DNA from 3 places in the Paenibacillus hubeiensis genome. Region 3 is predicted to be linked to each of the others. Evidence: predicted binding sites of a transcription regulator. Region 3 holds the regulator's gene; each other region holds the start of a gene.
The links. The regulator Rex, encoded in region 3, represses fermentation and respiration genes when NADH is low (regulators of the CRP and FNR family bind a similar motif). The targets are predictions, from matches to a motif close to TTGTGAAATATTTCACAA.
Positions count from the first base shown of each region.

Region 1: a site for Rex is predicted at 6,063-6,080, ahead of RSX24_RS08880 (cytochrome ubiquinol oxidase subunit I). Genes of this name have one in related genera too.
Region 2: a site for Rex is predicted at 8,038-8,055, ahead of RSX24_RS22280 (cytochrome ubiquinol oxidase subunit I). Genes of this name have one in related genera too.

Region 1 is NZ_JAVYAE020000002.1:506,072-516,116, forward strand. It holds gene RSX24_RS08845 (SDR family NAD(P)-dependent oxidoreductase) at 1-112, shown strand, start outside; gene RSX24_RS08850 (rhodanese-like domain-containing protein) at 326-715, shown strand; gene RSX24_RS08855 (flavin monoamine oxidase family protein) at 924-2,024, shown strand; gene RSX24_RS08860 (TetR/AcrR family transcriptional regulator) at 2,084-2,659, shown strand; gene RSX24_RS08865 (ArsR/SmtB family transcription factor) at 2,883-3,551, opposite strand; gene RSX24_RS32415 (OsmC family protein) at 4,116-4,328, shown strand; gene RSX24_RS08875 (MFS transporter) at 4,470-5,708, shown strand; gene RSX24_RS08880 (cytochrome ubiquinol oxidase subunit I) at 6,202-7,566, shown strand; gene RSX24_RS08885 (cytochrome d ubiquinol oxidase subunit II) at 7,563-8,579, shown strand; gene cydD (thiol reductant ABC exporter subunit CydD) at 8,644-10,045, shown strand, end outside.
Region 2 is NZ_JAVYAE020000010.1:50,070-60,114, reverse strand. It holds gene RSX24_RS22305 (DMT family transporter) at 1-126, shown strand, start outside; gene thrC (threonine synthase) at 243-1,628, shown strand; gene cydC (thiol reductant ABC exporter subunit CydC) at 1,795-3,714, opposite strand; gene cydD (thiol reductant ABC exporter subunit CydD) at 3,716-5,497, opposite strand; gene cydB (cytochrome d ubiquinol oxidase subunit II) at 5,499-6,554, opposite strand; gene RSX24_RS22280 (cytochrome ubiquinol oxidase subunit I) at 6,499-7,914, opposite strand; gene RSX24_RS22275 (MFS transporter) at 8,185-9,504, opposite strand; gene RSX24_RS22270 (winged helix-turn-helix domain-containing protein) at 9,591-10,045, opposite strand, start outside.
Region 3 is NZ_JAVYAE020000004.1:123,715-133,759, reverse strand. It holds gene RSX24_RS13855 (CCA tRNA nucleotidyltransferase) at 1-161, shown strand, start outside; gene RSX24_RS13850 (biotin--[acetyl-CoA-carboxylase] ligase) at 148-1,125, shown strand; gene panB (3-methyl-2-oxobutanoate hydroxymethyltransferase) at 1,617-2,492, shown strand; gene panC (pantoate--beta-alanine ligase) at 2,489-3,391, shown strand; gene panD (aspartate 1-decarboxylase) at 3,384-3,767, shown strand; gene RSX24_RS13830 (tetratricopeptide repeat protein) at 3,861-4,493, shown strand; gene dinG (ATP-dependent DNA helicase DinG) at 4,656-7,514, shown strand; gene RSX24_RS13820 (redox-sensing transcriptional repressor Rex) at 7,681-8,388, shown strand; gene RSX24_RS13815 (amidohydrolase) at 8,375-9,679, shown strand; gene RSX24_RS13810 (cell wall elongation regulator TseB-like domain-containing protein) at 9,723-10,045, shown strand, end outside.

The DNA.
Region 1 (10,045 bases), on a different contig from region 3:
TACAACGAAGGACGTTGCAGAAGCCATCCTGTTTTTGGCCAGCGACTCGGCTTCTTGGATCACTGGTGTAATTATGCCTTTGGACGGCGGTGTTACGGCACGTCTTCGTTAATTTTATAATGTGCATGGTTGAGAACTCCAATCGAATCGGTTGGGGTTCTACCATTCATGACTCCATATTGACAATAAGACAAATCCATCCTAAAATTCAACCATTCAATTGAATAATTCGAAAATAAAGCGAGAGGTGCTTAGAGGTGTATCGACATTCAATATACGTATCCAATGTTAAGGGAGTAAAGAATACGTCGCTTAGGAAAGTTACATGGTGATCACAGTTGCACTATTCTTTATCATCGCAATCGGGATTTTTCAGCATTTCCGTTATATGCGAAACGTAACGATTTTATCGATAAATCAAAGCCAAATTCATCCATTTCCCCATGCCAAATTACTTGATGTTCGAGATGCTTCCGATTTTAACAAGTCATCCGTACCCACATCGATTAACATTCCAATAGGTCGACTATCCTTCGTTTGGGAGAAGGAGCTTACCACAGAGGATCGGGTTGTGATTTTGACCGATACATCTTTCAAGGGCAGGAAAGCTGCACGAATATTATTAAAAAAAGGGTTCCGACATCTGTACCTCATGGTTGGCACGGTTCCTGCTCAGAGTGAATGGTTTGGGACTCAAGAGAAGCTTGACCAATAAAAAAATATATAAACCGCAAAAAAGATACACACGTTAACGGAGAGGCAGAACCAATCTGAAGAAGCGAAGCGGTCGCATTTATCACCGGATTTTCCCTTTGAAAAAGGGAATTTAAAAAAATCTGGGGATAACAGCGATCGGAAGATGGTACTGCACTCGCAGTGCCTTGTGTGATTGTTTGTCTTGCATATCAAAGGAGATTGAAGAAATGAATAATCCAGTAATCATTGTAGGCGCAGGTTTAGCCGGAATTCGCGCCGCAACGCTGCTCCAGGCAGAAGGAATTGATTATCGAATTTTAGAAGCAAGGAACAGAGTGGGGGGACGAATTTTATCAATTGAGAGCTCAACCATGCCGGAATCGGGAAAATTTGATCTTGGACCTACTTGGTATTGGCCGCGTTATGAAAAATCGATTTCCGAGCTTGTTCAAGAACTTCGTCTAGAAACGTTTGAGCAATATACTGAAGGTGCTATGTTGTTCGAGCGCTATGAAGGTAGAGCACCTGAACGACATGTCTTACCTGAACACGCCATAGAAAGATCCCTTCGTTTTACCGGAGGCGCGCAAGCTTTAATTCGTTCATTAGTTGATACGTTGCCCTCTAATAAAATTGAATTAGGAGTGCATGTCAAAGGAATCGATCTAAGCGAAGATAAAGTCATCTCGATCAGAGCCGAAGATTCGGAAAGGCATACCAAGGAGTACACAACAAATTATGTGATTCTTGCATTGCCACCCAGACTTATTGTAAAACACATTCATTTTTCTCCTGCCTTGTCTAGGCAAACGGTAAGTGATTTGATGAACAAACCTACTTGGATGGCAGCCCAAGCAAAAGCGGTGGCCGTTTATGATCGACCATTTTGGAGAGAAACGGGACACTCAGGAATGGCTTCAAGTTGGGTCGGCCCATTACAAGAAATACATGATGCATCTCCTGGTACAGGTTCAGGTGCCTTATTCGGTTTTTTTGGAATGCCAGCAACTACCCGCCAAGAGATAGGTGAAACGCGAATCTCCAAGTTGGTCATCGATCAATTAGTTAGACTTTTTGGGCCCGAGGCAAGAGAAGTACGGGAAATTCTATTGCAGGATTGGTCAACTGAACAAGAAACAACAGTCTCAGATGATCTTATGCAGCGTTCAAGTTTCCCTGAATACGGAGCAATACCAGTAGTGGGTGATTGGGAACAAAAAATCATTTTTGCAGGAACCGAGACTAGTTCAGAGTTCGGCGGTCATTTGGAAGGAGCACTACTTTCGGCTGAAAGAGCGGTTAACCAGATCATTGCATTTGTGAAATAAACGATTTCTACCTATTAGTAGATATTCCGAGTGGACAGGAAGGAGAGCAGTTTACATTTATGAATCCAAAGAAAAACACAGTGCAAGACATCATGGATACCGGGCTTACTTTGGTTCAAGCGCGAGGGTATAATGGGTTTAGCTATGCAGACATAGCAGAAGCGATCGGCATTCGTAAAGCGAGCATTCATTACCATTTTCCCTCTAAACAAGACCTAGTCCAGGCTATTCTGATTCGATACCGCCAAGATTTCACAGACCGGCTTCAAAAAATTAGCGATCAACCTTCGAGTGAACTTCAAAAGTTAAAATCTTTCTTTGGGCTGTATCGTGAAACGCTGGAAAACAACACCAAACTTTGTTTGTGTTCTATGATGGCTGCTGAGCTGAATTCCTTTCCCGTTGAAATTCGGGATGAAATAAACCGATTTTTCGAAGCTAATATCACTTGGGTTCAGCATGTACTGGACCAAGGAAAATCAGATGGAGAGTTTTCGTTTTCCAACGCTACTTTGGAGCAAGCACGGACACTTATTGCCTTTGTACAAGGTGCTCAATTGTTATCCAGAACTTCAGGTGAAATTGGATATTATGATGCGCTTGTCTCAAACTACTTGACAACGTTAGTCCCATAAAACGGATTAAAAAAACCACATATTCATTGAGATCATGAATAAAGTGACCCCATAAAGTGAGACAGGTGATTTAGCTAGGCGATTAACCGGGCATGAGCCTCGATATTTTGTATCGGACCGAGAATAAAAAATTGCTTATGGCACACAAATTGAATTCGTTAAATGACAAAAGACCTCTATCCAGATACTGGATGAGATCTTTTGCATAAGAACAAGAGCTGACTTAATGGATCAGAAAATGACCTTGCCATTCATTGATTCCTTCATCCATGCGATAAGCTTTAAAACCTTCTTGTTGCAATTTTTGAACAGCCAGTGCCGAATACGCGCAAACCGGACCCTGACAGTAAGCAATGACCTCAGCGTCCTTCGGGAGTTCTCGCATCATGCTATCGAGCTGATCCATAGGCATTGAAATGGCTCCGGGGATATGTCCCATTTCGAATTCTTCTTTTGGACGCAGATCGACCAAAACAATGGATTCACGATTCACTTTCTCCATAACTTCATCCATGGTGAGTGTTTGGACCCCATCAAGGTTGTTTATAAAATCGTCTTTTAATTTTGAAATATCCGGAAGTTGCTTTTCACTTATTCGCCAAAGGGAAGACATGAAATCAATAATTTCAGGATCTGCTAGAGAGTATATGGCATAGGTTCCTTTCTTGGTGAACTTTACAAGCTTGGCATCAAGCAAAATTTGAAGATGACGGGATACGTTGGCCATATTCATACCTGTACATTCTGCCAATTTTTCGACAGACTTAGGGCTTTGAGCCAACACATTCAGTATTTCAAGTCGTTTGTCACTCGACAAACTTTTACCGATTCGTGCAAGTTGTCTATACAGATCCTCTTTCAATACCTTTGCTGAAGCCAATGGTTCTTCCATCATGATCAACCTCTATTCTATGTCGTTATTCTTCACATTAAGGTGTTTATCTTCAATCATTAACTTCTATAATTGAATTGATTCAATTGATTAATAAAATTGTATCATGTTCTATCATGTAATCAAGGACCAGCGATAGGGATTATCTTGACGAAAGGATCACTGCGAACTATAATTCAATTGATTGATTGAACGTTTGATTTTGGGCAGTTCATACATTAACTCATGAAGGTTCGAAATCGTGGCAAAGGCCTAATTGTTAGCTCGTGATGAAGATGTTCAAGTCCTGCATGGCTTTAGCTTCACTGCTAAAGCTAAAGCATACCTGGAAAGTACTCTTTTCACAAATGATGTTGTTGTTGGGCTGAAGGAACTGCTCCAGTCTGATCCGGAAATTCGTATTTATAGTACTTTATAGAGAGAAGTTTCTACTACTCTAAAGGATCACGCTAATACTACAAAATTTACTTTATAAACCGACATTGCAATCCCGCTATGTCGGTTTAGTTTCATCAACACATGAAATAACTCAATGAAGAAATTTCATGTTAGGGAACCGCTATTATCAAATTATGTAGGGGAGAAAGGGCTGATCCCAAACAACTTCTTATGTCTTCAGCAGCAGCTTGCTATTTAATGACTTTGGTATTCTTGTTGGATCAAAGGGATCAAAGTCGAATTCCTGTAGCGGAATTGTCTATGGAGACGGAAGGCAATACGACTTCAGAAGGACAATTGCATCATTCATCGTCGAAGATTGAACTGATTCGTCTGTGACGGCTCAGTTCAAATTCACGAATAGCTCAATTACAATTTTTAAGTATTACATGAAGCAGCTCATTGAAATGAAGGAGAATAGAAATGGTAGAAAACGCCTTAGAAAAAAATCAATCCTCTGTACAAGTTCCACCCTCAATTATGGAGTATGTGGAGTCTTCTGAGAAGCAACGCCAGTTACATTCCAGGACGATGAAAGTGGTTATTGCCTCTCAAATTTGTGGTGGAGCCGGCTTAGCGGCAGGGATCACTGTAGGTGCGTTAATTGCGCAAGACATGTTAGGAACGGATAATTTTGCTGGCGTTCCCACGGGCCTTTTTACATTAGGTTCTGCTGGTGCAGCGCTTATGGTAGGAAGACTTTCTCAACGATTGGGGAGACGGACTGGACTTGCTGCTGGATTCTTGGCAGGAGGTATCGGTGCTATTGGCGTTGTTCTTGCAGCATTGTTCAATAGCATTCCGTTGCTCTTTATTTCGATGTTGGTCTATGGAGCAGGCACCGCCACTAATTTACAAGCACGTTATGCGGGTACGGATCTTGCTTTACCAGCGCAGCGCGCGAAAACTATTAGTATGGCAATGGTGTTCACCACATTTGGTGCGGTTGCAGGCCCCAATCTTGTGAATGTGACTGGTAAGTTTGCAACTTCACTGGGTGCTCCTGCATTAACAGGACCTTTCATGCTGGCTGCCGCAGCCTACATTTTGGCTGGCGTCATTCTCCTCATTTTCTTGAGACCGGATCCTTTTATTGTAGCCAAAGCGATCGCTGAAGTGGAACTCAAAGGACAAACTGGAGAAAAGAATTATGTAAAAGAAGTTAGAATCCATAAAAAAGGAATCATCATCGGTGCCTCGGTCATGGTGTTAACACAAATTGTGATGATTGCAATCATGACCATGACCCCTGTCCACATGGAGCATCATGGTCATGATTTAAGTAAAGTCGGTCTCGTGATCGGGATTCATGTGGCTTCGATGTATTTACCATCGGTAATAACAGGGGTCCTGGTTGATCGATTCGGTTATATTAGGATGGCCTATGTTTCAGGCTTCACCTTGTTGTTGTCAGGTGTGCTCGCTGCTTTTGCACCTGGTGATTCCATGGTATTGCTCACTCTTGCTTTGGCTCTTCTGGGCCTAGGCTGGAACTTTGGTTTGATTAGCGGGACTGCAGCCATTGTCGATGCAGCCCCATCCCATGTCCGTGCGAAGACGCAAGGAACAGTGGATGTTTTGATTGCATTATCAGGAGCATCCGGGGGAGCATTATCAGGCATGGTCGTGGCACAATCCAGTTTTACCGTCCTTTCATTGATTGGAGCCTTTTTGTCACTGCTACTCATCCCCGTCGTCATTTGGTTCCGTAACAAGTAATTAACCATCCTTTATATACAACCCAAAACCTTTCTTCTAGTTATTGTGTGACTAACAATGAATTAGAAGAAAGGTTTTTTTTGAGATGAAACTAAGAAGTATTAATTCGCCCATGTTGATTCTACTGAAATGTTTCTACGTAAATTAAGCTGTATTACGCAATAGCCCAATCGGGTGATTTTCAAATTTTTCACGGAGTTGTAAGAAAGAATTGATCCTTCCTTGAACGTTTAGAGGAGAAGGCGTGACCACAATTGCAACGCTAAACGTCAAGTATATAATAAATTTTAAATATCAGGTTTTGTAATACTTGGACCGCACTTTCAACAGTTTCGGGTAACGGCCAAACCTACTATGTGAAAAAAATCTCTTTCTAATCACAAAGCAGCTAAGCATTCAAGTAGCCCCCGAAGGTCATGAAGTTCAGCATCTAAACCTGATGTTTTGTTTCTTCATTTTAGACAAAAACAAAGTTGGAGGGGAGAAGGTAAAGATGGGGATGGATACGGTACTATGGAGCAAACTGGTGACTGGTATGACGCTAGCATTCCATGTAATTTTCGCAACACTTGGCGTGGGGATCCCTTTAATGATTTCACTGGCCGAGTTAATAGGCATCCGCAAAAAAGATCTGCACTACATACTTATGGCAAAGAGGTGGTCACGAGGGTTCGTTATCTCCGTTGCGGTAGGCGTAGTCACGGGAACAGCAATTTCGCTGCAGCTTTCTTTAGTATGGCCTCATTTTATGAAGCTTGCGGGTAATGTTATTGCGCTTCCATTGTTTATGGAGGTGTTCGCCTTCTTTTTTGAAGCCATTTTCCTAGGGATTTACCTGTACACATGGGATCGGTTTAAAAACCCCATGATGCATTGGCTGCTAACCATTCCGATTGTGGTCGGGGCAGGGATGTCAGCCGTATTTATCACAACGGTAAATGGATTTATGAATCAACCGGGAGGTTTTACGTTTGAAGGAGGACAATTCACAGCCGTTGACCCCGTTCAAGCCATGCTGAGCACGGCAACCTTTTCCAAGGTGTTTCATGTATTAAGTTCGGCCTATTTAACAGGAGCCGCTCTGCTGGCAGGCGTTGCAGCTTTTGCAATGCTTCGAAAAGGAGCTTCAGGATACCACAAAAAAGCCTTAAACCTGATGATGGCAGTGGTTTTGGTGTTCAGTTTAATAAATACATTGGCCGGTGACGTCTCCGCTAAGTTTTTGGCTGAGCATCAACCCGAAAAGCTCGCAGCGGCAGAATGGCATTTTGAAACGGAGAGCGGGGCCGATTTGATATTTTTAGGGTGGCTTAATGTTGAACATGAAATTATAGGTGCACTTCACCTTCCGAAACTTCTAAGTTTCTTGGCTTTTGGAAATTTCAATGCAGAAGTAACGGGTCTGAATGAGTTTCCGATTGACGAACAACCGCCTCTTATCGTTCATTACTTTTTCGATTTGATGGCAGGCATTGGATTTGCATTGCTAGGCATTTCTTTTCTGTATTTTCTCTTCGTATTTTGGAAAAGGCGAAATGAACTCAACAAGTGGCTGCTGAGGTTAGTTGCATTAGGAGCACCGCTTGCTATTTTAGGCGTTGAGCTGGGATGGTTTTACGCAGAACTCGGCAGGCAGCCTTGGATTATTCGAGGATTTATGCGTGTAGAGGAAGCCGCGACGACATCCCCAAGCGTCAGAATCCTTTTTTTCTTCTTCCTTCTTCTATACATCGTGTTGGGGACCGTTAGCGGTCTTGTCCTTCGTCGCATGTTCAAACATAATCCGGCAGAAGTTGAGATGGAGAAATGGATGCAGCATGCAAGCGATAAAACAGCATTGAAGGGTGAGCACGCATGATGAGTTACGAATTGATTGGAATTTCGGTGCTCTGGTTGTTTTTGTACGGATATATCATTATCGCTTCTATTGATTTTGGAGCAGGTTTCTTTGCTTTTTATGCTCGATTAACGAAACAGGATCATGTAACCAATAAGCTGATTTCTCGTTATTTATCGCCCGTTTGGGAAATTACGAATGTATTTTTCGTTTTTTTCTACATTGGCATAATCGGCTTTTTCCCGGAAACCTCCTATTATTATGGATCAGCCATGCTTGTCCCAGGAAGTCTTGCCGTCATTTTGCTCGCGATTCGCGGTTCATTTTATGCATTTGAGAATTATGGTTCAAAAAATAATCTGGTTTATCTGTTTCTGTATGGAGCAACCGGGGTGCTTATTCCTGCCTCACTGTCAGTCGCGTTGACGCTATCCGAAGGCGGATTTATTTTGAAACAAGGAGAGACGGCCTCGTTGGATTACTGGGCGCTCTTTAGCAGTCCATTGTCCTGGAGCATCGTTGGGCTGGCCATTGTTTCTGTTTTATTCATCAGCGCTTCCTTTCTGGCTTTTTACGCTTCGAGGGCTGAAGATCATGGAGCATTGAAATTGATGCGGACCTATGCCCTTTTTTGGAGCACACCTACAATCGTGATCGCATTGACGACATTTATTTTTTTGGGCCAACACAATGAACGGCATTTTCAAAATATGATGGATTTGTGGTGGCTGCTCGCATTTTCTGTGGCCTTCTTTATGATCGCCATGTGGCTGTTATATCGAGGACGTCGTTACGGCTGGGCGTTTATATGCATCATGCTGCAATTCTTCAGCGCTTTTTTTGCTTACGGAATTGGACATTATCCATACATTCTTGACCCATACATCACCATTCAAAGCAGCGTCACCTCCTCATCCATGGGCTTCGCACTGGTGGTCGCGTTTATCGGCGGTATGTGTCTCTTGGTTCCTTCACTGATCTTGGTCTTCAGGCTCTTTCTATTTGATGCGGATTATGTGAAAGGAAAGAAATAGACAAGTTCATTGTTGCCTTGAGGGGCGTCCCTCAACGCAACCTCCAGAAAGGAGGAGAGTTAACGTGAAAAGAAAGACGAGCCTCATTGCTCAACAAATGTCTGCACAACGAAAATCCGTCGTTCTTCTTGCCCTCATTTCATTTGTACTTGGTACAGCCATCGTTGTTCAAGCTGCACTGCTTGCAGAAGCCGTCCAGCGTATTTTCGTGGAAAAAGCCTCTTTTTCATCCGTCGTTTTGATCCTTGGCATGCTTTTGGTGACTATGGCTTTACGTACACTGTTATCATTTGGCAATGGGAGAATAGGTCTGCACATGGCGGCCAACGCAAAGACGAGCATGCGAGCATCTGTTATGCGAAGCTTGACCCGTTCTTCCATGGGTTTAAGTGTTCGGGGACAGACGGGAGAAAAGGTCAGCGTAGCATTGGATGCAGTAGATGAGGCCGATCATTATTTCAGTCAGTACATGCCAAAAATGTTAGAAGCCATGATCATCCCTATTTTGATTCTGGTCGTTACGTTTACTCAACATGCGAATTCAGGTCTCATCATGTTGTTTACGGCTCCGTTTATTCCCATCTTCATGATCTTGGTGGGACTGAAGACGAAAAATAAATCGGAAGAAAAATATGCGCAGCTGGCCCACTTCTCCGGTACGTTTTTGAATTCCCTCCAAGGCTTGGTTACATTGAAAATATTCGGCCGGGCCCAACGACAGCAGCAGGCGATAGAGCATAGCAGTTTAAACTACCGTGATACAACCATGGATATTTTGAAAATCGCATTCATGAATACGTTCATGTTGGAATCCATTGTGATGCTTAGTATCGGTATTGTCGCTCTTGAATTGGCCATTCAGTTGGTTGTTTTCAAATCCATGACGTTCCACACGGCATTTCTCGTTTTGTTGCTCGTTCCGGAATTCTATAATCTCTTAAAAAATACAGGCACTGCTTTTCACAGCGGACGAACAAGCATGGGGGCGATCCGTAGGGTGGAAAGCATGCTTGAGAAGAATAGGGGTAACGGTAAACCCGTTCTAATGGAGAACATGGTGAGAACCGAGGAAAGCGATGAGAACGATCGAATGCCAAAAGCAAATGAAGCCTTCCCGATGCCCCATGTCCAGTCGCTTCCAATACCGCCTTCGATAGAACTAAAGAATGTACGGTTTCAGTATGCTCCGGATTCATTCGAACTTTATTCGGGAAGTGTGTTTCTTAAACCCGGAAGCAACATTGCCATTGTTGGAAAAAGCGGTGCCGGTAAAACGACACTGCTTCATCTTATTGCCGGTTTGCTGAAACCGGATTCGGGGACGATTCTGGTGAACGGAAATCCGCTTTCGCAAGAGAATGAAGAAGTATGGTTTAAACAAGTTATCTATATAACGCAGCACCCTTATATTTTCGCAGGCACATTCGCCGAAAATATCGCGATCGGTGCGGGTCGGGACGTTTCCA
Region 2 (10,045 bases), on a different contig from region 3:
GTGCTCATGTTCGGCGAGAGCGTCAGCCTGAATCTGATTGCCGGCCTGGTCCTGATTTTGTTCAGCATCGTGCTGGTTAATCGCCGCACAGCAGGACCGCAAACGGCTAAATCCTCAGCTTCATAAAAGCATCACCGCGTTGCTATAAAAAAATTTTTAGCCAAACTTGGGCTAAAAAGATAGGGATTCCCTCTCACATCTGGTATAATAGCAAAAAATTTCAGTAACTTGAGGGGATGACTATGGAATTTATTAGCACACGGGGAAATGTCGGCGGCATCGGTTTTGTGGACTCCATTTTGATGGGGCTTGCCGACGACGGCGGCCTGCTCGTACCGACGGCCATACCACAATTATCATCCGAAACACTTCAATCCTGGCAGTCGCTCAGCTATCAGGAGCTCGCTACGGAAGTGTTCTCGCTATACATTGGTGACGACATTCCGAAGGACGACCTTCGGAGACTGGTAGACGACAGCTATGGCACGTTCCGTCATCCGGAAGTAACGCCAGTGCGGCACTTGCAAGACAACGAATACGTGTTGGAACTGTTCCATGGGCCTACATTTGCCTTCAAGGACGTTGCTCTGCAATTCCTCGGCAACCTGTACGCTTACGTCTCCCGCAAACGCGACATCAAAGTCAACATACTCGGCGCTACTTCGGGTGATACCGGCGCTTCCGCCATTGAAGGCGTAAGCGGCAAGGAAGGCATCCGGATCTGTATCCTGCATCCGCACGGCAAAGTCAGCAAAGTGCAGGAGCTGCAAATGACGACCGTGCACAGCGACAACGTGCTCAACCTGTCCGTCGACGGCAACTTCGACGACTGCCAGCGCATTATCAAGGAACTGTTCGCAGACGTTGATTTCAAGCATCGTTATCACTTGCGTGCCATCAATTCCATTAACATCGCCCGTATTTTGGCACAAACCGTGTATTATTTCTACGCATACTTCCGTCTGAACAAGGCGAACGGAGCTACGATTAACTTTAGCGTGCCGACAGGCAATTTCGGCGACATTTTCGCGGGTTACCTGGCTAAACGGATGGGACTGCCGATCGGCAAACTCATCCTGGCTACGAATGAAAACAATATCCTGGAACGCTTCGTCAGCGAAGGCGTTTATCAGCCTGGCGCATTCCGCAGCACGCATAGCCCGTCGATGGACATTCAGGTGGCAAGCAACTTCGAGCGTTACCTGTACTATCTGTACCAAGAGGATGCCTCCGCGGTTGTTGCGCTGATGGACCAATTCAAAAACGAAGGCAAAGTGGTCATCCCTGAGGACAAACTGGCCATCGTTCAGCGCGATTTTGCAGCTTATGGCGTTAAAAACCAGGAGTGTCTCGATAAAATCGCCGAAATTCATGCCGGCACGGGCTACCTGCTTGACCCGCATACTTCTTGCGGCGTTGTGGCCGCGGAGCATCGCGGCAGCCGGGATGAAATCAACGTGACCTTGGCCACTGCTCATCCGGCTAAATTCAACGAATCGATTGCGCTCGTGAACATCGAGCAGGAGTACCCTGAGCAAATTCAGGCCTTGTTCGAGAAGCCGCAGTATCAAACGACCGTTGGCAATTCCAATGAGGAAATCGCCCAACAATTGGAGAAGTTTTTCTGATTCGATCCCATTGCAAAAACAGGCCGGCGCGAATATCCCACCGTATTCGCTGATCCCGGTACAAGCAAAGCCCGCATTCCATAAAGGAAGCGGGCTTTGCTGCGTTTTTGCGTCATTAAGGGGACTTCAAGAAGGCTTCACAAAAAGGCTTCATGCAGATCATCGCTTATATCTTCCGATTGAAAAGCGGCTCGGGCTTTTGCCAGGTCTGTGCCCAAGGCTCCCGTTTAGCGTTTCCCGCCCATCCCGGTCGATCCAGTTCCACCAAGCGACGATATCGTTCTTCCTTCGCCAGCAGCTGTTCGTGAGAGCCCCGCATCGCAATTCGCCCGTTCTCCATAAAGATCAGCTCATCCATCTGTTCGGCGCCCATCAGGTGATGGGTCACCCAGATCATCGTTTTGCCCTGCATGCTTTCCAGCATCGTACGCATCAGCGCGCGTTCCGTCATCGGATCAAGCCCTACCGTCGGTTCGTCGAGGATGACAACGGGCGTATCACGAAGCAGAACCCGCGCCAGCGCGATCCGCTGCCGCTCACCACCCGAGAATCGTTGGCCCGTCTCCAGCATCGGCGTTTCGTAACCCAGGGGCAGCGACTGAATGAGGTCGGCAAGCCCTACTTGGGCTGCAACGCGGCGCAGTTGTTCGTCTGTCGCGTCCGGACGGCCGATCCGCAAATTGTTCGCAACCGTCGTATCAAACAGATGCGGATGCTGGTTTAATACGGAAATCACCTCAGGCAGGCTCTCGCCGAGGGACTGTACAGGCTGTTCGTTGAATAACACTTTTCCGACGGATGGTTCAAGCGCGCCTTGAATAAGTTTAAGCAGCGTCGATTTGCCGCCGCCGCTCCGCCCAAGGATCGCCAGTCGCTTGCCTTGCGGCAGATGAAGCGTGAGTTCATGCACCGCGTCCTCGTCATCCTGGCCGTAGCGAAAGCTGACGCGGTCCAGGCGGATATCCGCTTTGTACTTCGGATGAATCCGGATGCGGATGCGATGGTCAGACAGCCGTTCCAGGCTTGGCTCGGCAGGATTCGGCGAAATGCGCTCCAGGCGGGGCTCGGCTTCCTTCTGCTGCCCTTGTTCGCCCTCGGTACCTTCCAACCGCCGCAAGCGGTCCAGCGATTCCCGATACCTCGGGATATGCTGGACCGCTTCGGACACGGGCAGTACCGCTTCCGCAAGCGGAAACACGACCAGCGCAAAGGCCGCGATCATCACTGCCGGGACATGCCCGGCAAAGGCTTGTCCGCCTGCCCAGATGGTGACGGAGCAGACCGTCAGGCCGATAACGCACTGGGCAAGCAGGTCGCGCCAGCGCGTCCATTGCTGCAATCTGCCGCGAACCTCATCGGCCCGCCCTTCCTCCGCCTCCTGCTGCAGGACGAATTCGCGTACGCGTCCACTGGCCATCCAGTCGCCCAGTCCCAATACGCCGTCCGTTAAGCGGGTGTACAGGTTGGCGTTTTCCCGTTTCATCCGCACATGCAGCTTCCATGTCATCTTAAGGGACAAGGCAGGCAGGATGCCTACCAAAACCAGCAGATACAGACCGATCCAAAGCGCGAATCCCGGGTCCATGCTGCCAAACGCCGCCACGGCTGCCGCATAGAGAATCAGCGAGGTAACCGCCGGGAATACGGTGCGCAGGTAGATGTCCTGCAGCCGTTCCACATCATCCGCCAATGCGCCCAGTACATCCCCGGCCCGCATGCGGGAACGCAGGAACAAGGCTTGCGGTTCAAGGATGCGGTACAGTTTCACGCGTTGATCGGCAAGCACGCGCAATACCGCATCATGACCGGCGAGACGTTCGGCATACCGGAATACCGCCCGAAAGATGCCGAATGCACGCACGCCTACAATCGGCACATACACCATCAAGATGTTTTCCGGACGGAGGGCAGACTTGGAGATCAGATAGCCGGAGGTGAACAGCAGCATAACCGCGCACAGCGCAGCAAGCGTGCCGAGCGCTATAACGAGCACGAAGCGCCAGCGATGCCGGAACGCATGGGGAGCAATCCAGCCACGCCGTGGCGCTTTGCCTTCCATTGCCTCCCCTTCATATCTACCTTGCATGTTACACCGCCTCCATCTGAGCCTGAACCATCTCATAATATACGCCTTTTTGGGCCAGCAATTGTTCATGCGTTCCCGTCTCGGCCACGGTGCCGTTCTCCATGACGATAATGCGATCCATATGCGGCATCCAATGCAGCCGGTGGGTCGCCAGAAACACCAGTTTTTCCTTGAACAATGGCAGCATTGTCGATTTCAGCTCGTATTCCGTCTCGACATCGAGATGTGCTGTTGGCTCATCCAGCAAAAGCACAGGGCGTTTGCTAATTAAAGCCCGTGCCAGCGCCACGCGCTGCTCCTGCCCGCCGCTAAGCTGTCTGCCCCCGGCTCCAATCAGCTCGTCGATTCCCCTTGGCAAGGTCGAAACCAGATGGCTTAATCCGGCAGCCTGAATGGCGCTCCACACCTCTTCATTTGAAGCCTCGGGCCTATAAAAACGCACGTTGTCTGCCAGACTGCCGCTGAAAATATGCGGATGCTGCGGAATGGCCGCCGTCTGCCGCCTCCAGGCCTCTGTCATCTCCAGAGACAACGGGCGGCCGTTGTACAGCATCTGCCCGGAAGTCGGCAGCACGAAACCTCCCAGCACGTCAACGAGGGTGGATTTGCCCGCCCCGCTCGCGCCGATGATTCCAACCTTGCCCATGCCGGAAACCTGGAAAGTCACATCCTTCAAGGATGTTGGTCCACCGTCCTGATGGCTGACCTGCACATCCCTTAATGCCAGCCTGCTGGATGCATCCCATACCGGCAATGCCGCATCCCCTTCATCCATAGTGTCAGATGCCGGCTGATGGTTTAATGCGTGGATATAAGCCTCCTTCTGCTTCTGCTCGGCAGATTCCCCCTTCAAGATCATGTCGCGAATCGCTTCTCCGGCCTCTTTGCCGTCCAGCGTTGCATGATAATCCGCTCCCAGCATGCGCACAGGCAAAAAGTACTCGGGTGCCAAAATAAGCACCGTCAGCGCCGGAGCCAGCAGTATGCTTCCTTCTGTCAGGCGCAGCCCAAGGCTGACCGCCACCGAAGCGACCGACAGCATCGTGAAGAAATCCAGCGCGAACGAAGACAGGAACGCCATCCGCAGCGTAGACATCGTCGCTTTGCGGTAGCGCTCGCTCACCCGCATGATCGTCCCGGCGTGCCTGCCGCTTTGTCCAAGCGTTTTAAGCGTCTCCAGGCCGCGGAGCGTATCCACGAAATGGTTTGCCAGCGCCTTGTAGGACTTGAACTGCAAGTCGATTTTCCGCTGCGCCGCCAAACCGAGCAGAATGAGAAAACCGATCAGGATGGGCAGCGTTACGGCCAGAATCATCCCGGACATCACATCCAGCTTGAACACATACAACAATATGACCAATGGAACAAGTCCCATGCCCAGCATGCGGGGGATAAACAGCTCCAAATACGTTTTGTACTGCGTTGTCCCTTCCCGCGCCAGCGTGACCAAATGGCCCGTTCCTTCCGTCTTGGCAAAACGCGGCCCGAGCCGGAACCATTGCTCCACCATCTGCCTGCGCAAGTCGGTTCCCGTCTTCTCTGCATATCGCGACACGATCAACTGCAACCAGAAGGAGATCGCGTAACGGGCGGCAAATGCGGCCAGGAACAGCAGCAGTACAGGATACTGCGACGATACGGCAGCACCTTCAAATAAAGCGGTGATGGCCTGGGCCAGCCATTTGGCCTGCATGATGATGGCCATGGCCTGCAGCAGCACCAACGCCGATGCTAGTGCCAGCACAGGGCGCACGCCCGGCAGCTTCAGCAGCCCCCTTCCCATCTCAGTACTCCAGGTGATGCTGCTCGTTCAAGCGTTTGCGGAAAATGTAATAGCTCCAGATCTGATATCCCAGCACAAACGGCAGCAGCGTGCAGGCAACGATGGTCATGACCTTCAAGGAATAAGCGCCCGACGATGCATTATGTACCGTGAGGTTGAACGCTTCTCCTAACGAACTGATCATGACTCTAGGGAACAATCCGACAAACACGGAGGCAAACAAAATCGCAATGACGGCACCCGTCATGCCGAAAGCCCATCCCTCGCGCTGCTGCCGCACAAAATAGGCAGCGGCGGCGAGGGCAGCGGCACCAAGCGCCACCAGAATCCAAAGCGCCCATCCGCGGACGTCAAACATGTCCGTCATGAAATAGGTCAATGCGGCATAAAGCGCAAGAACGACTGCCAGCGGCAGCATCAGTTTGCGGGCCATGTGCAGCGCGCGTTCCCGGAGCGGTCCGACCGTGCGGAGCGAAGCAAACAACAGGCCGTGCACCAGGCATAGCATCGTTACGGCAAGTCCGCCTACCACGGTGTACGGGTTTACGATATCCAGGAAACCTGCCCGAAGCTGCATGTCACCGTCAATCGGCAATCCCTTCATCAGCGTTGCGAATACTACGCCGAACAGGAACGGCAGCAGGGCGCTGGAGACAACAATGATAATGTCCCATGTCTTGCGCCAGCGCTGGTGTTTCATCTTGCTGCGGAATTCAAACGCTACTCCCCGTCCGATCAGGGCAAGCAGCACCACGACCAGCGGCAGGTAAAATCCGCTGAACAAGGTCGCATACCAGTGCGGGAAAGCGGCAAACATCGCACCGCCCGCCGTCAGCAGCCACACCTCGTTCCCATCCCAGAACGGTCCGATCGAATTGATCATCGTCCGTCGTTCCCGGTCTGTCCGCGCGATCAGTCCTGTCGACATGCCCACGCCGAAATCAAAACCTTCCAGAAAGAAAAAGCCGATAAACAACACGGCAATCAGCACAAACCACAGTTCACTTAGTGACAACTGAATAACCCCCATCCATGCCGAACGGATCGGCCGATTCATCCTGTTCCTCCGATTGGTCGACCGCGTAAGGCCCTGCTTTGATTTTGCGAACGAACAGGTAGACCATCACGATGCCGAGAATCGTATAGGCTGCCGTAAAGGCAATCGTCGAGAACAAAATCTGTCCTGCCGTCACATTGGGCGATACCCCGGCTTCCGTCGTCATGTAACCGAAGACCGTCCACGGCTGCCGGCCCACCTCGGTCATGATCCAGCCGGCCGTGTTGGCGATAAACGGCAACGAAATCGCAAAAATCATCGATTTCATGAACCAAGGGCGGGCACCTTCCAGTTTCCGGCGAAGTGCCAGGTAACAGCCGTACAGCGCAAGCAGGATCATCAATCCGCCTGCAGCAATCATGATGCGGAAGCTCCAGAACGTCGTGCGCACAGGCGGAATGTAATCGCCAGGTCCGTACTTCTGTTCATACTCGGCCTGCAGCTCCTTCATGCCCGTTACGCTGCCGGAAAACTTGCTGTAAGACAGGTAACTGAGCAGCCCGGGAATTTTGAGTTCACCCGAGTTTTCCTGCTTGTCCGGATCGATAAAGGCAACCACTGTCCATGGGGCAGGATCCTCCGTCGTCGTCCACGTTCCTTCGCTGGCAGCCATCTTCATCGGCTGTGTTTCGACCAGGTACTGCGCCTGGAAGTGACCGGAGAATGCTACCCCGATCGAAGAAACCAGCGCCACGACGATGCCGATATGGAACGATCTGCGGAACACGTCCACATCCTGCTTTTTCATCAGCTTAAACGCACTGATCCCGGTCACGACAAAAGCTCCTGTCATCAAAGCCCCGAAGATCGTATGCGGGAATTCGACCAGCAGCTGCCCATTGGTAATCAAGGCGAAGAAATCGTTCATCTCGGCCCGGCCGTTGTTGATCGTGAATCCGACAGGATGCTGCATGAAGGAATTCGCCGCCAAAATCCAAAGCGCGGACAGGAACGTGCCGGTAAACACCAGCCAGATGCAGGCCAGATGCACCTTTTTGGACAAGCGCTCCCACCCGAAAATCCATAATCCGATAAACGTCGATTCCATGAAAAATGCCAGCAATGCTTCAATGGCGAGCGGTGCGCCGAACACGTCGCCCACAAAGCGGGAATACTCGGACCAGTTCATGCCGAACTGGAATTCCTGCAGAATGCCCGTAACTACCCCGACGGCGAAATTGATCAGGAACAGCTTGCCCCAAAATTTGGCCATCGTCTTGTAAATTTCCTTGCCTTTGACGACGTACAACGTCTCCATGATTGCGACCAGCAGCACCAAACCGATGGACAGCGGCACAAAGAAAAAGTGGAAGATCGTCGTAAGCGCATATTGGATACGCGATAGCATAATCGGATCCATAACTTACCCCTTCTTTCTGTTCACATGCAAAATTTTCGCGTTTGGCATCGGTTTGTCTCCTTTGCCTCACCCTGCCAAACACGTCCTAATGAACGTTATTGTGCCAGATCGCTAAATTTGCACATGTGACAATTATCACAAACTTTGGCATGTCCACAAAAAAAAGTGATGGCGGTCACACAATTTATAAAAATTTAATCTTGGATATCAGGAAATCGAACCGGCTGACCGCAGTCGTTTCGCCGGCCCGACCCGCTGTATCGTTCAAATTCAATCAGACGCATGTTTCTTTTCGAACGGCTGATTCCCCGCTGCACCCCATAACAGGCGCTGCAGCACAACCCCAACCAACCCAATGAGAAACGTTGCTGCCCCAATGTACACAAAGGTCAAACCAGGGCCGGCAGCCTGAATCAGAACACCTCCTGCAAGCGGGGCCGCGACTAGCACGATGCTCGACATGGAATTCTGAATACCGAATACTCTGCCCACCATGTCCGGCGGGCTTTCCTTTTGCAGCAAATAATTCATGGTCACCATGGACAAGCCGTTGCCGAGACCGATGCATAGTCCCCAGAAGATAATCCACCCTTCATGCGTAGACGGCTCCAGCCAGCCAAGTCCGGCAATCCCCGCCCCGATCAACAGAAAACCTCCCCCAAGCCCCCAACCGTAACTAATGCGTGACAAACGATTGAGCACCATGATGATGACAACTGCACCTGCGCCTGCGGAAGCTCCGAGCCAGCCGACCAACACCTCGTTGTCCGGCTTGATGCTTCGAAAGAGGGTGGCGAATTGATAATCGATCATAAGAATGGCCAACAGCCCTGTGCATCCAAACCAAATCGTCCGGAATACCGCCGGTTTGCTGCGCAAGAAAATCCATCCTTCCTTCCACTGCGTTATCCACGATGCCTGCCGAGTTTGATCGTTCCCAGCCACTAGGTCGACATCTGTAGTCTTCGCCTTCTCTGTCAAACGCCTTAACGGCCACAAGACCATCCCTGAAAGCAGGCGGCTGCAGGCATTGACGACAATGCAGATTTGCGGCGAAAATACCGCCAAAATCACGGCACCGAGCAATGGCCCTGCCACCTTGGAGCATTGGGCAACAAAGCCGTTCATCGAGGTGGCCTGCAGCAGGTGTTTTTCCGACACGACTTGGCGTGTCAATGCCTGCTGTGCAGGAATGTGGAACACGCCCATCATCGCTCTCGCACCGAGCAATGGGAGCAGCCAGCCCGGCCCTGGCGCGAACAGAATGCCCACGGTCAGCAGCACGTTCGCCGCATCGCAAATCAGCATGATGTTCACCTTCGGCCACCGGTCGGCCAGCGTGCCTGCAATCGAGCCGAACAGGATGCCCGGAATGGCCATGCATACGGGAACCAGAGCAATAATCAGCGGATCTGCTCCCCAGCGGTAAGCAATCATGACCTGGATGGCGAGTGCGTCGAACCAGTCGCCGAACGTGGCCAGCGCGTAGGCCAGGAACAACCGCACGAATCGTATATTTTTCCACAAGCTGCCTTGGGGTGCCGAAGCCGATGAATGGGCGGCATGCTTTTCTTCAGGTATTGTTGTCATGTTAGTCTCCTCCTGATCCAGTCCAGCAGCCTGGACGGCTGCATCTCTTATGACTGTGATCATATAGGAGCAATATCAGAGGAATATCAGAGGCCTTGGCCCGGGGAAAACGAGGATAAAAATGTGCGGACTTCATCCAGCATTTGTTGTCTATAGACCGGAACTTCATAGTGTTTGGCGATTTCTTCGGATACGATCTTGTATTTTCGCCGCAAACGGCCCTCAATGTGATGATGATCCATAAACAGCAGAATCTGCGAAGCCGAATTCAGGACCAACGGCGCATTCAGCGACATTTTCAACACGTCCAATCCGTCATCCAGCCTTGGCTCCGCCTCGCGCAGCCTGCCCTGTCTCAGCAACCAAAGGCCTTCCATGACCTGAAATCGTCCGACCTCTCGCAAATACGGAGCTTCCTTCAAACTGGCACGCAACGACGCAATCAACGGTTCCACGGCATCCTCACTCCCGCCCCACAGCTCGACATAGAGCCGTGCTAACGCAACCGGCAGCCTGAAGTTCACCAGGCCGTCCCGTTCCA
Region 3 (10,045 bases):
CGGGGGAACATGTGTTACGGCTGCTTGATCGCAAGGGAGGACCTTGGCTTGGGCAATTGATGAAACACTTGCTGAAGGAAGCAGCGATCGGAAATATAGCGAATCAGCAGGAAGCGCTGGTCGCTGAAGTAAAGCGGGTGAGTAAGCTTGACCAAGCATGAGGAATTGCTGAATATGCTGCTGAATTCCGGAGACGAATTCGTGTCCGGGGAGGAAATCAGCCGCAACTTGTCTATTAGCAGAGCAGCGGTCTGGAAACAGATCAACAAGCTGCGGGAGCTGGGGTATGAATTTGAGGCAGTATCCCGCAAAGGATATCGGCTCGTTTCCAAGCCGGCCAGCATTGACGCAGCCGCGCTCCAGTTGGCCCTGAAAACGACCGTTTTTGGCAGAAAGACGGTCCTGCTGAATTCGACCGTATCGACGCAAGGCGAAGTCCAGAAGCTGGCCGAGGAAGGGCATGAAGAAGGCATCGTTGTCCTGGCAGAGGAGCAAACTGGGGGCCGGGGCCGCTTTGGTCGAAAGTTTTATTCCCCTGCAGGAAAGGGTATCTGGATGAGCTTGCTGCTGCGTCCGGATCTGCCCCTGCAAAGCACGCCTCAGCTGACACTGCTGGCGGGGGTGGCTGTCTGCAGGGCCATTCGGGCATGCACAGGGGCGGACGTCGGCATCAAATGGCCGAATGACCTGTTGATCGGCGGCCGCAAAATGTGCGGCATATTGGTGGAATCGGCGGTGGAGGACCACGTCCTGCGCTATTGCGTGGCCGGCATCGGCGTGGACGTCAATTTCGAGGAGAACGACTATCCGGAAGAGCTGAGATCGATCGCCACCTCCATTCGAATGGAGACGGGACACGTGGTCGATCGAGCCCCACTGGCGGCAGCCATTCTTAACGAGCTGGAAGGGTTATATTCCATGTACAAAAAAGATGGCTTCGGCATCATTGCCTCGCTCTGGGAAGCGTTATCGGTTACCGTTCACCGGCAGGTGAAGGTGTATAATGCGCAAGGCTCGATCGAAGGCCGTGCGATCGGCCTTGATCCTTCGGGCGCTCTGCTCGTGGAACAGGATAACGGAGAACGCGTTATGGTCGTTTCGGGAGAAATATCGCTGATCGACTGAAAACATTGTCGAATATCGGCAACTGAAGTGAACATTTACGCGTGAAGTTTGGGCAGAACTCTGGTATACTGTCTTCGTGAGGCGATATCGGTTAAAGACATGCCGAATTGCACTCCGGGGCAGTATGCCATTTTGCGATGAAACGCAACATAAGCAATGCGCCGTTTAAGCTGATGGATGAAGAACGAGCTTCTGCATTACCAGCTTCGGGCGCGGTTAAAGTGAGTTGTTGGATTCTGCTCTGAGCCGAAGAGGACCGAGACAGAAGGGACGATCGCAGGTGATTCTTTTTTGATAATATCAGTGGCGCGAACCTCGAGGTTTCGACTCGTTCCTGGTATTGCAAGAATATTTCCGCTGCAAGCGGTCTGTCTCCTTTCAGAAAGCGCGTCGTTGGACGTTTTTTCTAACTTTTCGGGACCTTTTTAGTGGGAAACTAAAAGGTTTTTTTGTTTTGTTTGAAATGAAAAGGAGAAAGGAGCCATACAAGAATGGCAAACAAACAGGCGTTAAACATCGTGAAAATGAAAAAATACAAACAGGACGGAATTCCGCTCAGCATGATTACGGCGTACGATTATCCGACCGCCCTGCTTGCGGAAGAAGCGGGAATCGATCTTATTCTCGTTGGCGATTCATTGGGAAACGTCGTCCTTGGATACGACTCTACCTTACCCGTCACGCTGGACGATATGGTGTATCATACCCGCTCGGTTGTCCGCGGAGCCTCCCATACGTTTATCGTGGCCGACATGCCGTTCATGACGTATCACGGCAGCGTGGACGAGACGTTGAAGGGCGTGCGCAGGCTGATGCAGGAAGGCCATGCTCATGCCGTGAAGCTCGAGGGCGGACTCGAAATCGCAGATACGGTTAGAGCCGTCGTTCAGGCCGGTGTGCCTGTGCTCGGTCATATCGGCTTGACCCCGCAATCGGTCAACCAAATCGGCGGATATCGCATTCAAGGCAAGGATGCTGCGGACGCGAAACGTCTGATGGATGAGGCAAAGGCGTTGGAAGCGGCCGGCGCCTTCGGCATTGTGCTGGAACTTGTCACCGAAGAAGTCGCGAGAGCGATTTCGCAGGAACTTTCCATTCCGACGATCGGCATCGGTGCGGGCAGAGGCTGCGATGGCCAGGTGCTTGTATTCCATGACGTGGTTCAATACGCGTCTCCTTATATGCCGAAGCGGTTCGTGAAAACCTATGGAGACGTTGGAACGCTTATTCGCAATAGCATCGGAGCTTACGTCAAGGAAGTTAAAGAACGTTCCTTCCCTGCCGAAGAACATGTATTCAATGCTGCCGACGGCGTTGTCGAGCAGTTGTACGGACATCGCAAAGAGAAGGTGGGAAGCAACGCATGAAGGTTATTCGTACAATCGCGGAATTAAGACGCGAGATCGGCTTGATGCGCAAAGCTGTGTTATCCGAAGGAAAAGAACCTATCGTAGGCCTGGTTCCAACGATGGGATACCTGCACGAGGGACACGCCAGCCTGATGCAGGCTGCCAGGGGCCAGAGCGACATCGTGGTGCTGAGCATCTTCGTCAACCCGATTCAGTTCGGTCCCAACGAAGATTTTGACAGCTATCCGCGGGACGAAGAAAGAGATCTGAACACGGCTCAAGCTCAAGGCGTTGATCTGGTGTTCATCCCTTCGGTGGATGAGATGTATCCTCGCCCAACGCAAACGACCGTGTCGGTATCCCGTTTGACGGAGCGCCTGTGCGGCGCTTCCCGTCCGGGTCACTTTGACGGAGTTACGACGGTGGTCTCCAAACTGTTCCATATCGTGCAGCCGGAGCGTGCATTTTTCGGCATGAAGGATGCGCAGCAGGTTGCGGTTATCCAGCAAATGGTCAATGACCTCAATATGCCGGTTACCGTTGTACCGTGCCCGATCGTGCGTGAGAGCGACGGGTTGGCCCTGAGTTCGCGCAATGTTTACTTGAGCGCAGAGGATCGGCAGGAGGCTTTGGTTCTGTCCAAGGCGCTGCGTTCCGCCGAAGATGCCGTTCGTGCCAAAAAGGACATTACTGCCGGAGATATTCGCCGCATTTTGCGTGAAGAAATCGGCCGTTCACCGAGAGCGGTCATTGATTATGCCGAAATTCAGGCATTTCCAAGTCTGGAACCTCTTGCGGATGAGGCGCTAGTCCATGGCAGGGACGATCTCTTGATCGCGCTCGCCGTAAAGTTCGGCAAAACCAGACTGATCGACAATACCATGCTGCAAACTACGGAGGTGCCATCTCATGTTTAGAACACTCATGAAATCGAAAATCCATCGGGCGACCGTAACGGAAGCCAATTTGAATTATGTGGGCAGCATTACCATCGATGAGGATTTAATGGAAACGTCAGATCTGATGGAGAATGAGAAGGTACAGATCGTCAACAATAACAATGGCGCTCGCCTGGAAACGTATGTGATTCCTGGTCCGCGCGGCAGCGGCGTAATCTGTTTGAACGGTGCGGCGGCGCGCCTGGTACAGCCGGGCGACACGGTCATTATCATTTCATATGCAATGATGTCCCAGGAAGAAGCAAACGTTCACCAGCCTACGGTTGTCTTCGTCGACGAGCATAACCGACCTGTACAAACGTCTAAAAAGGAAGTTCACGCCACGGTGATGTAATCGGCTGGGAACGAGAATGAAAAGGGACCCCCCTGCAAAAAATGAGTACAGGTCACTGCACTAATCCATTTTTTCAAGGGTGGGGATGCAACGATGTTCCAGCATGTTTTCGCGGAAATGAATGACATGTTAGATGAGATTATCAAGCGCTACCCTTCTGCCGAGGGCCTGAAAAAACAGGAATTGCTGCAAAAGTGGAATTTGCTCAAGCGGATGAGTGATAGCGTCATCGACGAATGGCTGATGTTCGAGGAGAAAATGAGCCAGGTTCGCGAGCAGGACATGAGGCCTGCGGCCAAGCTTGAACCGGAACAGGAAGCAGTGACGGCCCTTCCGGAATTGCATTTGGAATGTTTCAGTCGTGGCCAAGGATACTTTAAGCTGCAAATGTACCCGCAAGCGATCATGCAATTTTCCCGTGTGGTGAATGACTATCCCGACAGCGCGCTGGCCCGTTATTATTTGGGGCTTTCGCATATTCATCTCGAGCAGAACGCCGATGCGCAAGAACACCTGCAGCGCATTCTGCATCTGAATGGGTCCCCGAGGCTCAAAGGTCTTGTGTGTAATGCCCTTGGCTGCATCGAAGCCAAACAGGCAAACACCAAGGCAGCACAGATGTTGTTTGCGCAGGCCCTGCAGCATGACCCGACTTTGACCGAACCGCTGTACAATATGGACGCCTGCAGGCGCAGCAGCGGACCAATGCAATATGGAATCAGCTGACGCAAGGCATAGCCCGCAGGGCGTGCCGGCCGGCGAGCGAAAAACGGTGTCCCCTCCTTTGGCATAGCGGATGGGACACCGCTTTTTTGTCAGTTAATTTTCAAAAGCCCTTTTTTTTGCTATGCTGTAACATAGACTGAAATGAAGGGACCGTAAATTGCAATGAAATTTGCCGTTTTGGATTTTGAAACAACCGGCACACAGTCCGACGGCGAGATTATTCAGGTCGGGCTTGCCATAATAGATCATGACTACAGCATTTCTCAAATATACAGTTCGTATGTAAATCCGGAAGTTCCGATCCCGCCGTTCATTACGGGGTTAACGGGAATCACGGACGAAGATGTGGCGGACGCGCCATCATTGGAAGAGATGATGATGGAAATGGTGCCGCTGCTGGATGATGTCGTGCTGGTCGGGCACAACGTCGCCTTTGACTTTCATTTTCTCCAGAACGCGCTGGACCGCTGCGGTTATTTGCCGTTCACCGGCCGCATTCTGGATACGATCGATTTTCTTAAAATCACGTTCCCCTCGCTGAGCTCGTACCAGCTCGGGTACGTCTCGTCCGAGTTCGGCTTTCAACATGATCGTCCGCACCAGGCGGATAGCGATGCATTGGCTACGGCATACGTGCTGTTAAAGTGTTTTGACGAGCTGCGTGAATTGCCGCTCATTACGATCCAGCGCCTGAGCGACCTTTTTGCCCCCGAGGACAGCGATCTGGGGTGGTTTTTTGACGGGCTGCGCATGGAAAAGGAAGCCGAGCCCATTCAAGATTTGGATGGACATACCTATTATCGCCAACTCGCGCTCAATGTAAGCGATTGGACCGAAATCGGCGCGCCTCGCGACGAGAAGGACGGTAATCCGCTGGCAGGCATCAGCTTTGAGCAATATATGGAGCAGGTTCGGAGCAACCTGCAGAATACGCTGGAGCATTATGAAGAACGCGAGGCGCAGACCCAGATGTTCAGCAGCGTCCGGCAAGCCCTGAGCGAGGATAAACACCTGCTCATCGAAGCCGGAACGGGCACGGGGAAATCGCTCGGTTACCTGCTGCCAGCCATCTATGAGAGCGTGAAGCAGGAACAAAAGGTAATGGTCAGCACGCATACGATCAACCTGCAGGAACAGCTGCGGGAGCGGGATATTCCTCTTTTGACCCAAGTTGTGCCTTTTCCTTTTAAAGCTGCGGTATTTAAAGGACGAGGACACTACCTGTGCCTGCGCAAATTCGAGCACAAGATTAACGGCCGCGAATTTTCGACGCCGAAGGAAGATTATTTTACCGCGGCGCAGATGATCGTCTGGCTTACCCAGACCGAGACCGGGGACGACGAGGAACTGAATCTCAGCGGCCGCGGCGGGGACTTCTGGGAGACGGTGCAGAGCGAATCGGAATCCTGTCTGGGGCGCTCCTGTCCTTGGTTCCGCAAATGTTATTATCACCGGGCCAAGCATGAAGCAGGCTTATCGGACATCGTCATCACGAACCATTCGAAGCTGTTTACCGACGTAAAGGCCAGCCATCAGCTGCTGCCGTCCTACGAGAGCCTTGTCATCGACGAGGCCCATCACTTGGAAGATGTAGCAGGAAAACATCTTGGACTTCATATGAAATATTTCACATTGGTGCATACGTTAACGCGTTTGTTCAAAGACAGCCGCAACGGACAGCTTCCGCTGCTGCGTTCTCAGCTGTCGGGACATGAACGTTCCGTCGAATGGGGATCGGCCATTGACCAGATGTTCCCGATTGCGCTGGAAGCCAAAGAAATATGGGATCGGCTCAGCGAGGCGCTGTTTAACCTGCTGCCGGAACGGACCGACGCTTCTCCGGGAGAGACGGGACAATTTTCCCTGCGTTTGAAGAGCACGCAGAAGCCGGCCAAGTGGGAGGAATTGCAGAACGAGGAGAATCAGCTTTACGTCACGCTTGGCGATCTCATTCGCAAGGGAGACAAGCTGATGCTCGAGCTGAAAGAGGATCAGGACGACTATCAGTCGGACAGCTTGATCACGGACATTACGGGCTTGTTCAAAGACCTTTCCACGCTGCGCGAAAACCTGCGCTTCTTCATGCGAATGGACGATGCTGCCACGGTGTATTGGATGGAAGCAAGCGGCCAGTTCCGCAGCAAATCGCTGCAATTGTATGCCGTTCCCGTGGACGTGAGCGCGCAGCTGAAGGAAATGTTTTTCGATAAAAAAAGAAGCGTCGTGCTTACGTCTGCCACACTGTCCGTGGATAAGTCGTTTCAATTCATGATTGACCAGCTTGGCCTGCAGGAAGCCGCGGAGCATGATCGTTTGCTCACGGCGATGCTGCCGTCTCCGTTCCGCTACCGCGATCAGGCGCTGCTGGTGATACCGCGCGATTTCCCGAGCGTGAAAGGGTCGATCGGGGACGCGCATTTCGTGGACATGCTGGTACGATCGTTGGCCGAGACGGCCATCGCTACGCGCGGGCGCATGATGGTGCTGTTTACGTCTTACCGCATGCTGCGCCAAGTGTATGACCCGCTTAAGGAAGCATTGTCCGGAAACGAAATCTCCTTGCTCGGTCAGGGCGTGGACAGCGGCAGCCGGTCCAAGCTCACCCGCAGGTTCCAAGACGCCAAAGCGACGGTGCTTCTCGGGACGAGCAGTTTTTGGGAAGGCGTGGACATACCTGGGGATGCATTGACATGTCTGGCTATTGTCAGGTTACCGTTCCAGCCGCCGAATCATCCGCTCCTGGAAGCCAAAAGTGAATTATTGCAGCAGCAGAAAAAAAACCCGTTCATGAAGCTGTCTGTGCCTCAGGCGGTCATTCGTTTCAAGCAAGGATTCGGAAGGCTGGTTCGCACAGCCAAGGATCGCGGCGTTGTTATCGTATACGATACGCGGGTGATCGAATCATATTACGGAAAATACTTTTTATATTCCTTGCCTGGGCCAAAAATGGAACACATGCTGACCGAGCAAATGGTTCCGCGCATCAGCGAATGGCTCGAACAAGACGTTGAACAAACCTAATTCAGGTAGAAACGACAGAACATTTTTCGGCAATGTTGCGAAACGCCTGCAAAAGGCGGTACACTTGTTGAGATTACATGGCTGCGGGTTGATACGTTAAAGAAGTACATCAAATATAAGGCGGCATCCTTCCTCTAAAATGATTCGAATTAGAGTACACGGCGGGATGCCTCCCTTTTCATCTATTTATCGCGCTTTGGCAAGGAGGAGCAAAAAAAACATGAAATCAGATAAAATTTCGGAAGCCGTCGTGAGGCGGTTGCCGGTATATCTGCGTTATTTGAGTGAATTGCACCAACGTGAGGTAACGACGGTTTCTTCGCAGGAGCTGGGACAGCGCCTGGACCTCAATCCGGCCCAGATCCGCAAGGATTTGGCCTATTTCGGCGATTTTGGCCGCAAGGGCATCGGGTATGACGTATCGTATCTCATTGAGAAAATCCGCCATATCCTGAAGATCGACCAGCAAATCAATGTTGCGTTGGTAGGAGCCGGTAACCTGGGTCATGCCTTGTCCAACTATAATGCTTACTTGAAGGACAACATGAAAATCGTGGCTGTATTCGATGCGTATGAACCCAAGATCGGCACCCAAATCAACAGCTTGAAAGTGCAAGCGATGAATGAGCTGACGGAATCGGTCAGAAACCTTAATATTCGCATCGGCATCATCACCGTCCCCGATACCGAAGCGCAGAATGTGGCCGACCGGTTGATCGAATCCGGGATCGAAGCCATCCTGAATTTTGCGCCAACCATCTTGAAAACCCCGCCGCATGTTCGTATTCATAATGCGGACTTTACGACGGATTTGCTAAGCCTTGCGTATTATTTGGAAAATGGAAAGGACGACGAGCAGGATGACGACAAATAAATGGGTTATACACAACGGCAAATTCGCCGTAAACAAAGGTTTGGAATGGAACGTGGTTCAAGGATACATGGTGGTGGAAGACGACAAAATTCAGTATATCGGCGAATCCTTGCCGGCAGAAGATGAAAGCCTGCCGAAAGTGGACGGAAAAGGATTGCTCTTTCTGCCAGGTTTGATCAATACGCACGGACATGCCGCCATGTCGCTGCTGAGAGGCCACGGGGATGATCTGGCGCTGCAGGTATGGCTGCAGGAGAAAATGTGGCCGATGGAGGCGAAAATGACGTCTGAGGACGTTTATTGGGGGGCGTCCTTGTCGGTGCTTGAGATGCTCAAAGGAGGAACGACGGCTTTTTTGGACATGTATGATCACATGGATCAGGTTGCCAAAGTCGTGGAGCAATCCGGCATTCGTGCAGCGCTCGCTCGCGGCGTCATCGGTCTTTGCTCCGAAGAGGAACAGAAGCACAAGCTCGGCGAAGCGGCTGCGTTTGCCCGCGACTGGAACGGGAAGGCAAATGGACGGATTACTGCCGTAATGTCTCCGCATGCGCCTTATACGTGCCCTCCGGATTACATAGAAAAGTTTGTGCAGGTTGCCCATGATCTGAATTTGCCGCTTCATACCCATATGTCCGAAACGCTGCGCGAAGTGGAACAGAACGTGACCGATTACGGTCTGCGTCCTGTAGCGCACTTGGAGAAGCTTGGCTTTTTCTCGCGGCCTTGCCTCGTGGCTCATGCCGTGCATTTAAACGATGAGGAAATCGAGATTTTGGCTCGCCATAACGTTGCAGTATCTCATAATCCGGGCAGCAATCTGAAGCTGGCTTCCGGCATTGCGCGAGTTCCTGAGCTGCTGAAAGCGGGCGTGACCGTTTCTTTGGGAACAGACGGACCGGCGAGCAATAACAATTTGGACATGTTTGAAGAGATGCGTCTGGCGGCATTGATTCATAAAGGCGTGTCCGGTGATCCGACTGCGGTTCCGGCCGGCGAAGCGCTTCTGCTTGGAACGGCATACGGAGCACGCTCGATTTTCCTCGACAATACCGGCTTGCTTGAAGCGGGAATGAAGGCGGATTTCATCGGGGTCAACATAGACCAGCCTCATCTGTACCCGCATACCGATCTGATTTCCCATGCCATTTATTCGGCGTCGGCCAAAGACGTGGAGCATGTGTGGGTAGATGGCAAACAAGTGGTGAAACATGGCGAGTGCCTGACGATGGACGAGGAACGCATTTTGCGTGAAGCTCAATCGGCGTTTGAGGGCCTGCTCGCCCGTTAATTTCTCATGGGCGCAGCCTCATCAGGGAAAGGGAGTTCGGCTTTTGAAGAAAAAGAAAAAGAAAAAGTGGATATGGATATCGCTGCTGATCCTGATCGTGGCGTTGATTGTATTGCAGCGCTATTACGTCTATGTGACCAAGGACCAGCGCAATCAGGAGGCGCTCGCCCTGCAGGCCGCCCAGCAGCAGCTGGAGCTGACGTCCTACGATAATTTTCAAAAATTCGTATGGGGACAGAAAGAGGGCGAAGACAGCATCTATTGGACGCTGAGCGGCACCAATAAGGATAACCAGGACGTCATTGTGTGGGTCAAGTTCGACGAGACGGGGAAACCGTTGTCCGGGGCGGGGGCAGTGCATAGCGA